4 regions of the Bacillus yunxiaonensis genome follow, and region 3 is predicted to be linked to each of the others. Evidence: riboswitches for the same ligand, from Rfam matches in the RefSeq annotation. Region 3 holds a riboswitch; each other region holds the start of a gene.

Region 1 (3,217 bases), on a different contig from region 3:
AGGGGTTTTTTTAATCATATCATAAGGTGGGATGCGCAGTTTGTACCATCTCCATCCGAGTAAAATAATGGAGCCAATGACTGCTACAATGGCGATAGGAAATTGGAAGAAAGATGCGATAAATAAGCTGAGACGAACGCATAAAACAAATAATAGAATGCCAAGCATAAACCTTGTTCGCTTACGATTTTCATCAATTGCGGGACGTGGTTGCAGTGGGTGAAAGGGTTTTTTAACGAAATTTTCATCTAAGTATGTCGATAAGACCGGGAGTTTTTCAGGGATTTTTTTCCGAAAAACAAGGAGTAACAGAAATGACATAAAAAGGAGACCTAACGTAGCGGGAACAAACATCATGGCTGTGTGCATGTATAAGTCCATATCAATAATTTTCAAGGCGATTAAATTTACAATATTGCTTACACCAATTGGCGCACTTGATGCAGTAGCGATGAGTGCACCACTTAGTAAGTAAGGTATTTTTTGATCATGTTTGAGTCGTAAATGATGTAACAAAAGCAGTAAAATGGGAGTTGTAATTAAGATGCTACCATCGTTATTGAAGAATAATGTCATGAGAAAACAAAGAAGATTTGTATACCAAAAGAGGCGAATACCAGAGCTTTTTGCTTTTTTAGCAAGTTGAACGGCGCACCAATAAAAAAAGCCGAAACTCTCTAGTACGATTGCCATAACAATGGTAGCCATAATTGTTATGGCGGCGCCAATAATCTTTGAGCTAATATCACCCAAGTCGGTAAGAGAAACGGCACCGCTTAAAATGACAATCACTGCACCAACTGTTGCTGGAATTGCTTCATTCATCCCTTTGGGACGCCAAAAGATGATGAGCGTGGTTCCGAGAAAAGCGAGTATGGTTATTGTAGATTGTAGGTTTATCAACTCTTTCACCCCTGTTCTTATAGTGAAAAGTTTGCATAAGACATACGTCCTCACTGGCTTATATTCTATATGTATGTAGTGGGGAAGCAGCCTGTATTAAGTGAAATACCCATTTTTTGAATAAGGAAAAGAAATAATATAAATACCTTTGCATTTTTCAGACAATGATGTATGATAGGAGCGTAGTAAAAATTTAATCAGTGATAAACTAGGGGTGCCCAAGAGAGCTGGGCTGAGAGAGAAGTGCGTTGAAACTTCTTGACTCTTTGGACCTGATCTGGTTCGTACCAGCGGAGGGAAGTTAACGGCTTTACATAACAATGCCTTATGTTGCCAGGTCCTATTCTTTATTATGGACCTGGCTTTTTTATTTGAGCATACACTGGCCGCTAGTTCTCGTCCTGGTCACAAGAAAGGCGGAGCCGACTGTTTAGACCCGTTGGCTAAGGTTCTTTCGCACAGAAAGCGCTTTTTGTTTTCTCGTGCGGAGGGTTCTTAGAGGTTTAGGAGGCGAAGCTGGATCTAAAGAAAAGCGGAGGTTACTTCGCTAAGACACAGGGGAGGAAACATAATTATGAAACAATCTGTTTCAGCTGAGCAAATTGAGTTGAAGTCAAGTTTACCGGGAAGTAAGAAGGTATATGTAGAAGGTACACGTGAAGATATGAAAGTACCGATGCGCGAGATTGCACAAAGCGATACAAATGGTGTACCAAATCAATCTATTCGTGTGTACGATACGAGTGGTCCTTATACTGATCCTGATTACAAAGTGGAATTAGAAAAGGGGATTCCAACGCCGCGCCGCTGCTGGATTGTGGAACATGGAGATGTAGAAGAGTATGAAGGCCGTGAAGTGAAACCGGAAGATGATGGTGTGAAAACAGCAGCTAAGCATACGCCTATATTCCCGCAAATGGGACGTAAGCCGCTTCGTGCAAAAGCTGGGAAAAATGTTACGCAAATGCATTATGCGCGTAAAGGTATCATCACATCAGAGATGGAATATGTGGCGATTCGTGAAGGTGTGGAACCAGAATTTGTGCGTCAAGAAATTGCTGAAGGCCGTGCTATTTTACCAGCAAATATTAATCATCCGGAAGCAGAACCAATGATTATCGGACGTAACTTCCACGTGAAAGTAAATGCGAATATCGGGAACTCAGCTGTGTCATCGTCGATTGCGGAAGAAGTAGAGAAGATGACGTGGGCAACACGCTGGGGTGCAGATACAATTATGGACCTTTCTACTGGGAAAAACATTCATACGACGCGTGAATGGATTATTCGTAATGCGCCTGTACCAGTTGGAACAGTACCGATTTACCAAGCACTTGAAAAAGTAAACGGGATCGCGGAAGATTTAACGTGGGAAGTATACCGTGATACGCTAATTGAGCAAGCGGAGCAAGGAGTAGATTACTTTACAATTCATGCTGGTGTGCTGCTTCGTTACATTCCGCTTACAGCAAAGCGTGTAACAGGAATTGTATCACGCGGCGGTTCGATTATGGCCCAGTGGTGTTTATATCACCATCAAGAGAACTTCTTATATACACATTTTGAAGAGATTTGTGAAATTATGAAGAAGTACGATGTTTCCTTCTCTCTTGGAGATGGGTTACGCCCTGGTTCAATTGCGGATGCAAACGACGAAGCTCAATTTTCTGAGCTGGAAACATTAGGAGAACTTACGCAAATTGCTTGGAAGCATGATGTGCAAGTGATGATTGAAGGCCCAGGACATGTACCGATGCACCTTATTAAAGAGAATATGGATAAAGAGCTCGACATTTGTCATGGTGCACCGTTCTATACACTTGGACCGTTAACGACAGACATTGCGCCGGGTTATGACCATATTACTTCTGCGATTGGAGCAGCAATGATTGGTTGGTTCGGTACTGCAATGCTTTGCTACGTAACACCAAAAGAGCATCTTGGCTTACCAAACAAAGATGATGTTCGTGAAGGTGTTATTACGTACAAAATTGCCGCGCATGCTGCTGACCTTGCAAAAGGTCATAAAACAGCACATCAGCGTGATGACGCCCTTTCGAAAGCGCGTTTTGAATTCCGCTGGCGTGATCAATTTAATTTATCATTAGACCCTGAGCGTGCAATGGAGTATCACGATGAAACATTACCAGCAGAAGGAGCGAAGACAGCGCATTTCTGCTCAATGTGTGGTCCGAAGTTTTGCAGTATGAGAATTTCGCATGATATTCGTGAGTATGCAAAGGAGAATGATTTAGAAACAACAGAAGCAATCTCACAAGGTATGAAAGAAAAAGCAGAAGAGTTTAAAGACACA
Region 2 (3,217 bases), on a different contig from region 3:
TGGAGTAGCCACATAATAAGAACTTCCGCCTTGTACAGTAATTCCTTTTACTAATGGCTGAGCTACGTTAGATAAAAATTCTTTCTTTACATAGCCACTTGTTCCATTATGTATAACTTTATACCATCCCTCTTGTTCTTCTTGAATCGTAACAAATTTTCCATTCGGTAATACATCAATAATTTCAGATTGCGTATTTGGCTCAGAGCGAACGTTTAATGCATCTGCATTAACGATATATTGTTGCTTACTATTGCTTGTTTTTGCTAAAGAAATTGCTTCTTTTTTTACATAGCCAGTTTTATTTTGAGTGTGAATTTTATACCATTCGTTTGTTGTTTCAAGAATTGTAACTGGAGTGTTCTTTGGAATGGTTTCAATAACAGAATCTGTTGCTTTAGGGCTAGTGTACACTTGTAATGTATTCGTTTTTACATAACCAATTTTTATTTTTGTTTTTTGCTGTGCTGATACGGTTTGTACAGTGGAATCTGTCATAGACGGGAGCATAGAAGCGACTGCGACAGTAGCTGCTGTCATTGCTGCGGCTTTCATGTTCATATAATTAGAGGCCTCCTTATGTAATAAATTTCTATATCCTTAATTATAATATAACAATATTTAATTTGTCTTGTATGCATAGAAATGTAATACTGAAAAATAAATGAACATTTTTTAATACTATAAAGTCATATAATAAAAGGATAGCAGATTTATCAGTGTTATGGAAATAGATAGAAGGAATTTGCGTTTTTCTGAACTTACAAAATACATAGAATGATATTTTATCCCGCTACTTTAGGGCAGTAAGACTCCCACCTCAAAGTTCTGAGAAAACAAAGAAGATAGGTGGGAGATAACCGTTAGTGGAGGATGAAGAACCCCCCTGATGGAAGTTTCACTTTATCTCGCTCAAAACATTGATATTTTAGGGGAAAGCTTTAAGATGAAAAGTCTCTCGTAAGACATAGAGTGACCTAACTAATCACTTTTTGTCTAAAATTAACACATATGGAAATTTGACTTTATAACTTAAAAGAGTTGCCGATGATATATGGCGATGGTATACTGACTATGTTAAATGAATATAATGCTAGGGGAGCTAGTGTTGCTAGCTGAGAGTAAGACCTATAGTCTTTAACCCTTGAACCTGATCTAGATGATGCTAGCGTAGGGAAGCAATTTGGACGATATATATAACGTCCCCGTTTCTTTGCGTATAGAAACGGGGATTTTTTATTGAAAATTTTATAGAACACCACTAGGGGTGCTTGAAAGCTGAGAGAGGTAGAAACCTTAACCCTTATAACCTGATCTAGGTGATACTAGCGTAGGGAAGTGGAAACAACAAATAGGTTTTTCTTTTGTTTGCTGTGGACCACTTCTTATATAGAAGTGGTTTTTTATTTGGAAACATATATACAGGAAGGGGAAGCGGAGATGACATTTTGTGAAAGACTATTTGAAAAGGTGCAACCTGTTTGGGAGAAGAGTCATAATCACCCATTTGTAACAGGTATGGGAGATGGAACATTAGAGAAAGATAGATTTCAATATTATATTGTTCAAGATTATTTGTATTTGTTAGATTACGCAAAATTATATGCAATTGGTGTTGTAAAAGCAACAAATCCAAAAGTAATGGCGAAGTTTGCTGAACAAATCGATGGAATTTTAAATGGAGAAATGACGATTCATAAACAATATGCAAAGCGTTTAGGAATTTCTGTTGAAGAAATGGAATTAGCAAAGCCGTCTGCTATGAATCTAGCATATACAAACTATATGATGTCTGTATCACAAAACGGTACACTTGCTGAGTTAATTGCAGCGTTGCTTCCATGTATGTGGAGTTATTGGGAGATTGGAAAGCGCTTGAATGATATTCCAGGAGCACGCGATCATGAATTTTTTGGCGAGTGGATTCAAGGGTATAGTTCTGAAGAATATGGAAATCTTTGCGTGTGGTTAATTGATTTATTTAATGAAATTACAATTGGAAAAACAGAAGAAGAACGAAATCGTTTAGAAGAAATCTTCTTATATTCCAGTCGTTTTGAATATTTATTCTGGGATATGGCATATCGTAAGGAGATGTGGGGTTTTGAGGAGCAAGAACATACTACAATTTCATAATGTTTCCTTTCATTATGAGGAGAAGCAGATTATAGCGAATCTTGATGTTGCAGTACAACAAGGAGAATTCGTTAGTATTATTGGTCCGAGTGGCTGCGGAAAAAGTACATTGTTTCGACTCATTACAGGACTTGAGGAAGCAAGCGAGGGCACTATTGATGTAATTGGAGAAACGAATCATCCTGTTGGTTATATGCCACAAAAAGATATGTTACTTCCATGGCGAACGATTATCGAAAATGCAGCATTGCCTCTTGAATGTCAAGGTGTGAAGAAAAAAGAAGCACAAATGCAAGCACGAAAATTATTGGTGCAGTTTGGACTGCAAGGGTATGAAAATAAACAGCCAAAAGATTTATCAGGTGGAATGCGTCAACGTGTATCTTTTATTCGTACGTTGTTAACGGGCGGCGACCTTTTACTATTAGATGAACCATTTAGTGCACTCGATGCATTGACGAAAGCATATCTGCAAGAGTGGCTGTTTGAACAATGGAAACATTGGCAAAAAACGATTGTATTTATTACACATGATGTAGAGGAAGCGCTTTATCTTTCCAATCGTATTTTTATCGTAACAGAGCAGCCCATTACATCATTAACAGAGCGGATTGTACCTCTTGGACAAGAACGATCTCGAAAGGATTTGCATCGTCCAGAAATGCTGGCATTAAAAGATGAACTCATTGGGATGTTACAAAGACAGGTACTTGTATGAAGAGAATTGTAGACTATGTTCCAGCTTTTATTGTTGCTGCTATTTTTCTTATTGGTTGGGAAGTAGGGGCGCGGATTCTCGATGAAATGTACATTTTACCATCCCCAAGTGCCATTGTTCAAAAAATATGGGATTTGCGGGATATATTGCTTACGGTGCATTTACCAGCAACTCTTTCTGTTACAGTTATTGGTATTGTCATTTCCGTTGTATTAGGTGTTAGTTTAGCAATGGTGATGAGTATGAGCTCATTTGCTGAGAAAGCATTTTATCCACTATTAGTTGCTTCCCAAACGATTCCAGTTACAGCTTTGGCACCATTATTTGTTTTGTGGTTTGGCTATTCTATTTGGAGTAAGGTTG
Region 3 (3,217 bases):
GGAACCTGTCTTTTGTAGATTTTCTAACTTTAAATACACTTCGTTATGAGATAGTTCACTAAATGTACTGGAATAATCTAACGGTGTTGTATGTACAATCCCCTTCATTTTTTCATGAGCAGCTATAATACTTTGTAACGAAATCATATTGTCGCCTCCGAAACGATATATATTCATACACGTTAGTTTAAGCCTCACAGTTTGTTTTATACGACAAAAGGAACCATTTCTTCATGTTAGAAATGGTTCTTTCAAAATAGTAGTGATTTTCACGATATATAACAGATTCATTTATTATTTTTTCACTTGTTCAGCTAATCTCTTCGTACTATTATAAGGAGAATCTGCTAAGCTAATCGCAGAAATAACAGACACCCCATCCGCACCTGCTTCAAGGACAGAAGCAGCATTTTCAATTGTAATTCCACCAATACCGACAATCGGAATTTCAATGCCACTTTCACGGAAAAAGCATAATCCCTCCGTTCCTTGTACTGCTTTTGCATCTTTTTTCGTATTTGTTGGAAAAATCGGTCCTACACCTAAATAATCTGCACCATTTTCAATTGCAAAACGTGCTTCTTCTATTGTATGAGCAGATACACCGATCATTTTATCTCCCATTTTTTCACGTACTGTTCGAATCCCTTCATCATCTTGCCCAACATGAACGCCATCTGCATCTAATTCTAGTGCTAATTCCACATCATCATTCACAATAAATGGAACATTATATTCTTTACACAAAGACTGAAGCTGTTTTGCAAATGCATATCGTTCTTCTCCCGTTAATGCTCCGTCACCTTTTTCACGATATTGAAAAATTGTAATTCCACCATCAAGTGCTTCTTTCATGACTTGTAATGGATCTTTGCGGCAATTGTTACTCCCCATAATAAAATATACTTGTAATAACTCAGACATATGCTGTTTATCGATGCGCGCCATTTCTCTCATCCTCTCTTAACGAACTTCTTCGACATTCCCATATCGTTCAATGTCTTTTGCAGTAACATTTGCTAACTGATTAAGAAATTCAATTTGGAAACTTCCTGGTCCTTGTTCAGCCGTTTTGTTTGCTGCGATTTCTGCCGCTACACCGTAAAACGTTACTGCTGCGACTGCTGCTTTTACATAGTCTCCTTCGACTGCTGTAAATGCTCCAATCACAGATGTTAATAAACAGCCCGTTCCTGTTACCTTTGTTAAAATCGGATGACCGTTACGAAGAATGAATGTTCTTTCTCCATCTGTTATAACGTCTTCTTTTCCAGTAATAACAGCGACAGTATCTAGCTGCTCTGCTGCTTGTTTCGCAATGGAAACAACGTCACCGTTTCCTTCTCCTGCATCAACACCTTTAATCTCCCACTTCTCATCAATAACATTTGCAATTTCCGCCGCATTGCCGCGGATAATTGCTAGTTTTACTTCACTTGGGATATACCTTGCAACTTCTGTTCGATACGATGTTGCACCAGCACCAACAGGATCAAACAAAACTGGTACATTATGCGCATTTGCTGATTTCCCAGCAATGAGCATCGCTTCTACTTCTTCCGGACGAAGTGTTCCCATATTTAAAACGAGTGCTCCAGCAATACTTGCCATTTCAGCTACTTCTTCTTTCGCATATGCCATCACAGGCGATGCACCTAATGCGAGTAAACCATTAGCTGTAAAATTTGTCACAACAACATTTGTAATATTATGAACGAGCGGATTTCTTTCTCGTACTGTTTCAATTACTTGTGCAATTTCTTCGATTTTCATATTTGTCCATCTCCTTTTTTAATAATGGGAGATATAGCCAAAAAAGACACTTTGCGCATGCAAAGTGTCTTAATATATGCTTTCACACTCTCCCTACGCTGGCATTATCCAACAGGTTCAAATGGTCAACGACAGATTAGCCGTACTCTCAGTTTGCATCCGCAAACTCCCATGTGTTTTATTATTCATCTAATTCAGAGTCTACTCTTATTCTATCAAAATCACAAGTTACATTTTGTTATGAAAATTCTTCTCCGCTTAACTCATCAAAGATGTAAAGTATTTCATTACTAACAATAGATTCGAATCTTCCGAATAACTGAATCCAAAAAGGATGTATGCTATAGTTAACTTACGGAAATTCGAAAGGATGTTTGAAATATGGCAAAAAGTGTTGTAATTGCTGAAAAACCTTCTGTTGCACGTGATATTGCACGTGTATTGAAGTGTGATAAAAAAGGAAATGGTTATATTGAAGGCAATAAGTATATCGTTACTTGGGCTTTAGGGCATCTCGTTACATTAGCGGATCCAGAAAGTTATGATGTGAAATATAAAACTTGGAATTTAGAAGACCTTCCAATGCTACCTGAACGCTTAAAATTAACAGTGATCAAGCAGACTGGAAAACAGTTTCATGCTGTTAAAAGTCAACTGATTAGAAATGATGTAAATGAAATCATCGTGGCTACAGATGCAGGAAGAGAAGGAGAATTAGTCGCTCGTTGGATTATTGATAAAGTTAAAATCAATAAACCTATTAAGCGTCTATGGATTTCATCTGTTACTGATAAAGCAATTAAAGATGGCTTTGCAAATTTGAAGCCTGGTAAAGCATATGACAATTTATACGCTTCAGCTGTCGCACGTTCGGAAGCCGACTGGTATATCGGTCTTAACGCAACGCGTGCATTAACGACACGATTCAATGCACAACTAAATTGCGGTCGTGTACAAACGCCTACTGTGGCGATCATTGCAGGCCGTGAAGATGAAATTAAAAACTTCAAAGCGCAAACATACTACGGTATCGAAGCTCAAACAACAGACAAATTAAAATTGACTTGGCAAGATGCGAAAGGCAATAGCCGTAGTTTCGATAAAGAAAAAATCGATGCCATTGTGAAAAAACTAGGCAAACAAAATGCTATTGTCGTGGAAATTGAGAAAAAACCTAAAAAATCATTTGCTCCTGGTCTTTACGACTTAACAGAACTACAACGTGATGCGAATAAAATCTTTGGTTATTCTGCAAAAGAAACGTTAAATATTATGCAGAAACTATATGAGCAGCACAAGGTATTAACATACCCTCGTACAGATTCACGCTACATCTCATCGGACATCGTGGAGACACTTCCAGAACGTCTGAAAGCTTGTGGTGTAGGTGAGTATCGTTCTTTAGCTAATAAGGTCTTAACTAAACCCATTAAAGCTTCTAAAG
Region 4 (3,217 bases), on a different contig from region 3:
GATGTTTATAGTGCGTGTTGCAAAACGTATTCTTATATATAATTAGAACTCTTAAATAATATAATAGTTACATATTATGATGTATAATAAAACCTTACAATTTTGTAAGGTTTTTTGTAAGGTAAATCGATAGTTTGTACTACCTTTTTTGTATACACTACGTATGTGTAAGGCACACACATTTTAGGGAAATAAGGCAAGCACTAAAAAAGAAAGGAGTAGGGGAATGGAGAGGCACTCGGCGGCTCTTTCTTTATTATTAGAGAATGATATGATTATGTTAGCTAATAATGAAGGTTGTAAAACTGTAGTTGATCAACAAGAAACATGGGTAGATTCACATGATAAAATTGTGTGGTACAAATGGAATGCGAGCTATAAAGAGAAAATAAAGAAGCAGCACATAGGGTATGAGATGCATAGAGTTGTTTTATGGAATGAGATGAAATCTTGGATTCATAAGCATAACGGTAAAAATGAGCGAGAGAGCAGCCGAGAGGTGGATACACTCCATTTTCAGACTCCTGAAATTGTAAGACACACAGATTCACATTAGGAAAGTAACATGGAAAACTAAGGCACAGAAAAAGAGCAGGTCGCTTATAGAAGCAATCTGCTCTTTTTCTATGATTAAGCGCGTTTCGTAATCAAGCGCGGTGCTGTTGTAAATAAAATGACAAGTAAAATTGCACATAATATGAAAGAACCAATCATTGTGCTGCCGTTTATGATGAAGGAATATAAAGCGGCTGACTGTCCTTTTGGTGCATATTGACCAAAGAAAATAACGCCGGCAATAAAGTGCCAGAAGTAACGAGCTAGGCTGCCGATAAATGTAGCAATAATGATATACATAATTGCTTTTGTTTTTTGACTATTGGCAAGTGCTTGTTGAATTGGTGTATGAAATAATCCAGCAAAGCCGATAAAAGCAAATGCAATGAAGTATTCAATAAACATTTGTACAGGCGTTAAAATGTATGCATCTCCTACGACAATTTGTAGTAATCCCCAAACGAGACCACTTAAGAAACTAGCTTTAAATCCCCAGCGATAAGCGATAATAAAAATTGGAATCATAGCAAATGAGATAGAACCGCTTGTTGGAAGTTTAATAGATAGCGGCAAAATGTCGATGACTAATGCAAGTGCTGCAAGAATCGCTGCCTCTATCATCGCTTGTAAATTTGTATTACGCATGTATAAATCCCCCTACATCCAAGTTACAAAAAAAGAATCATTATCATAGGGGAATATTGAAATATACAAGTTACAAATAACTATTTATGTATATACGTTTGCACAATTCCTGCGTTAGCATTAACTAACAGGTTCAAAGGGTCGGAACGATGTGTTCCCTCTCAGCGACGTGGCTCCCCCTGTGACAACGAGATTCTTAGATTGTTAATATTATTGTAAATTAAAATGGATAAGAATGGAAAATAAATTTTAGCATAGCTATGTTATATAAGATAAAACCGTAAAAAATAGTGATAAATTGACACAATATTGTATAGTCTTTCTTTTGGAGTTCATGTTATAATTGATATTGATAATAATTATCGTTATCGTCTGAGGGGGAGAAATCATGAACTTAGTTGATATGAATATAGATGAAAAAGTACGTGTGAAAGATTTACAATCTCTTGATAAATTATTAAAACGTCGTTTAGCTTCATTTGGATTTGCTGAAGGATGCGAACTTTGTGTAAAACAAAAGGCAATGTTTAATGGTCCGTGTACATTAGAATGCCGCGGGCAATTAATCTCTATTCGCCATTGTGATGCGAAAATGATAAAGGTGGAATTGGCGTGAATAAAGTTGCTTTACTAGGGAACCCGAATACGGGGAAAACATCATTATTTAATGCGCTTACTGGTTCTTATGAATATGTAGGGAACTGGAGCGGAGTAACTGTAGAAAAAAAGATTGGTAAGTTAAAAGATAAGAAGGGAACTTTAATAGACTTACCAGGTGTATATAATTTAAACCCTGTGTCACGTGATGAAGGGGTTGTTACACAATTTCTCTTAACAGACGAATTTCATCATATGTTAAACATTGTAGACGCTTCTCAATTCGAACGTAATATGCATTTAACTTTGCAATTATTAGAATTTGGTAAGCCGCTCTCAATTGGTTTAAATATGATAGATGTTGCCAGGCAGCGTGGCATTATAATTGATGTGAAGAAACTAACTGAAATGCTCGGTGTAACAGTCATTCCGGTTATTGCAAGGAGCGGAAAAGGCTGTGAGGAATTATTAGCTTCTCTTCACGAGAGTGATCATGTAGAACAGAAGCCACTTATTCTTTCTTATGGTGAAAAGGTAGATGCAGGAATTCAGCAAGTTATGGATAAACTGCAACAAACGAATTATGAGCACCCAAGATGGCTTACACTTCAATTTTTGAGCAATAATGAAGTAGTAGAACAAGAGTTAAATCAATTGCCTATTTATAAGGAACTTGTAGCAATCCGCTCTGCATTAGAAGCAGAACTAGACATAACGCTGGAACAGCATATGTACGGAGCACGTGCAGCGTATATTGAAAAGTTGAAAACAAATGTTATTCGTCATGAGAAAGAAGGAAGCATTCCTTTTTCTGAACGAATTGATAAATTAATTACCCATAAAATTTGGGGGCTTCCGATCTTTTTAGGGATCATGTATTTCATTTTTCAGGTGACGTTTTCGTGGATTGGAACACCTTTATCTGATCAACTTGATGCATTTATCGGGGGACCGTTCACAGATTGGGTAACAACAGCTTTAACTAATATGGGGGCATCTGAATTTATTCGAGCGCTCATTACAGATGGCGTAATTGCCGGTGTCGGTGCGGTAATCGTATTCGTTCCACAAATCCTTGCATTGTTCTTCTTCATTTCATTATTAGAAGACTCTGGATATATGGCGCGTATTGCTGTTGTCATGGATCGTATTATGGAGTTTTTTGGACTAAATGGAAAAGCATTTATTCCTATGATTATTGGATTTGGTTGTAATGTACCAGGTGTTATGGCTGCGAGAACGATTGAACAGGAGAAAGAGAGACTGCTTACGATTTTAGTGACGCCATTTATGTCATGTTCAGCACGTCTACCTGTATATGCATTATTTGCGGGGGTCTTCTTCCCACATAGTCAAGCAACCGTTGTGTTCTCTTTATATATTATCGGTATTGTCCTTGCACTAGTCGTTACAAAAATTA

What was found. A riboswitch is a leader RNA that binds a small molecule or an ion and turns the genes downstream of it on or off. The one in region 3 is predicted to bind thiamine pyrophosphate.
Region 1: it holds a riboswitch for thiamine pyrophosphate, as region 3 does, so the genes downstream of both, thiC (phosphomethylpyrimidine synthase ThiC) here and thiM (hydroxyethylthiazole kinase) in region 3, are expected to answer to the same signal.
Region 2: it holds a riboswitch for thiamine pyrophosphate, as region 3 does, so the genes downstream of both, tenA (thiaminase II) here and thiM (hydroxyethylthiazole kinase) in region 3, are expected to answer to the same signal.
Region 4: it holds a riboswitch for thiamine pyrophosphate, as region 3 does, so the genes downstream of both, thiT (energy-coupled thiamine transporter ThiT) here and thiM (hydroxyethylthiazole kinase) in region 3, are expected to answer to the same signal.

The regions. Positions count from the first base shown of each region.
Region 1 covers NZ_JBAWSV010000003.1:274,805-278,021, forward strand. The annotation lists gene WAX78_RS10685 (arsenic transporter) at 1-900, opposite strand, end outside; TPP riboswitch at 1,104-1,219, shown strand; gene thiC (phosphomethylpyrimidine synthase ThiC) at 1,478-3,217, shown strand, end outside.
Region 2 covers NZ_JBAWSV010000006.1:6,134-9,350, forward strand. The annotation lists gene WAX78_RS17385 (SH3 domain-containing protein) at 1-561, opposite strand, end outside; TPP riboswitch at 1,086-1,194, shown strand; TPP riboswitch at 1,254-1,354, shown strand; gene tenA (thiaminase II) at 1,441-2,136, shown strand; gene WAX78_RS17395 (ABC transporter ATP-binding protein) at 2,105-2,854, shown strand; gene WAX78_RS17400 (ABC transporter permease) at 2,851-3,217, shown strand, end outside.
Region 3 covers NZ_JBAWSV010000008.1:113,183-116,399, forward strand. The annotation lists gene ilvA (threonine ammonia-lyase) at 1-147, opposite strand, end outside; gene thiE (thiamine phosphate synthase) at 295-948, opposite strand; gene thiM (hydroxyethylthiazole kinase) at 964-1,773, opposite strand; TPP riboswitch at 1,847-1,956, opposite strand; gene WAX78_RS20410 (DNA topoisomerase III) at 2,155-3,217, shown strand, end outside.
Region 4 covers NZ_JBAWSV010000010.1:82,899-86,115, reverse strand. The annotation lists gene WAX78_RS22125 (hypothetical protein) at 227-556, shown strand; gene thiT (energy-coupled thiamine transporter ThiT) at 631-1,200, opposite strand; TPP riboswitch at 1,289-1,390, opposite strand; gene WAX78_RS22115 (FeoA family protein) at 1,589-1,816, shown strand; gene feoB (ferrous iron transport protein B) at 1,813-3,217, shown strand, end outside.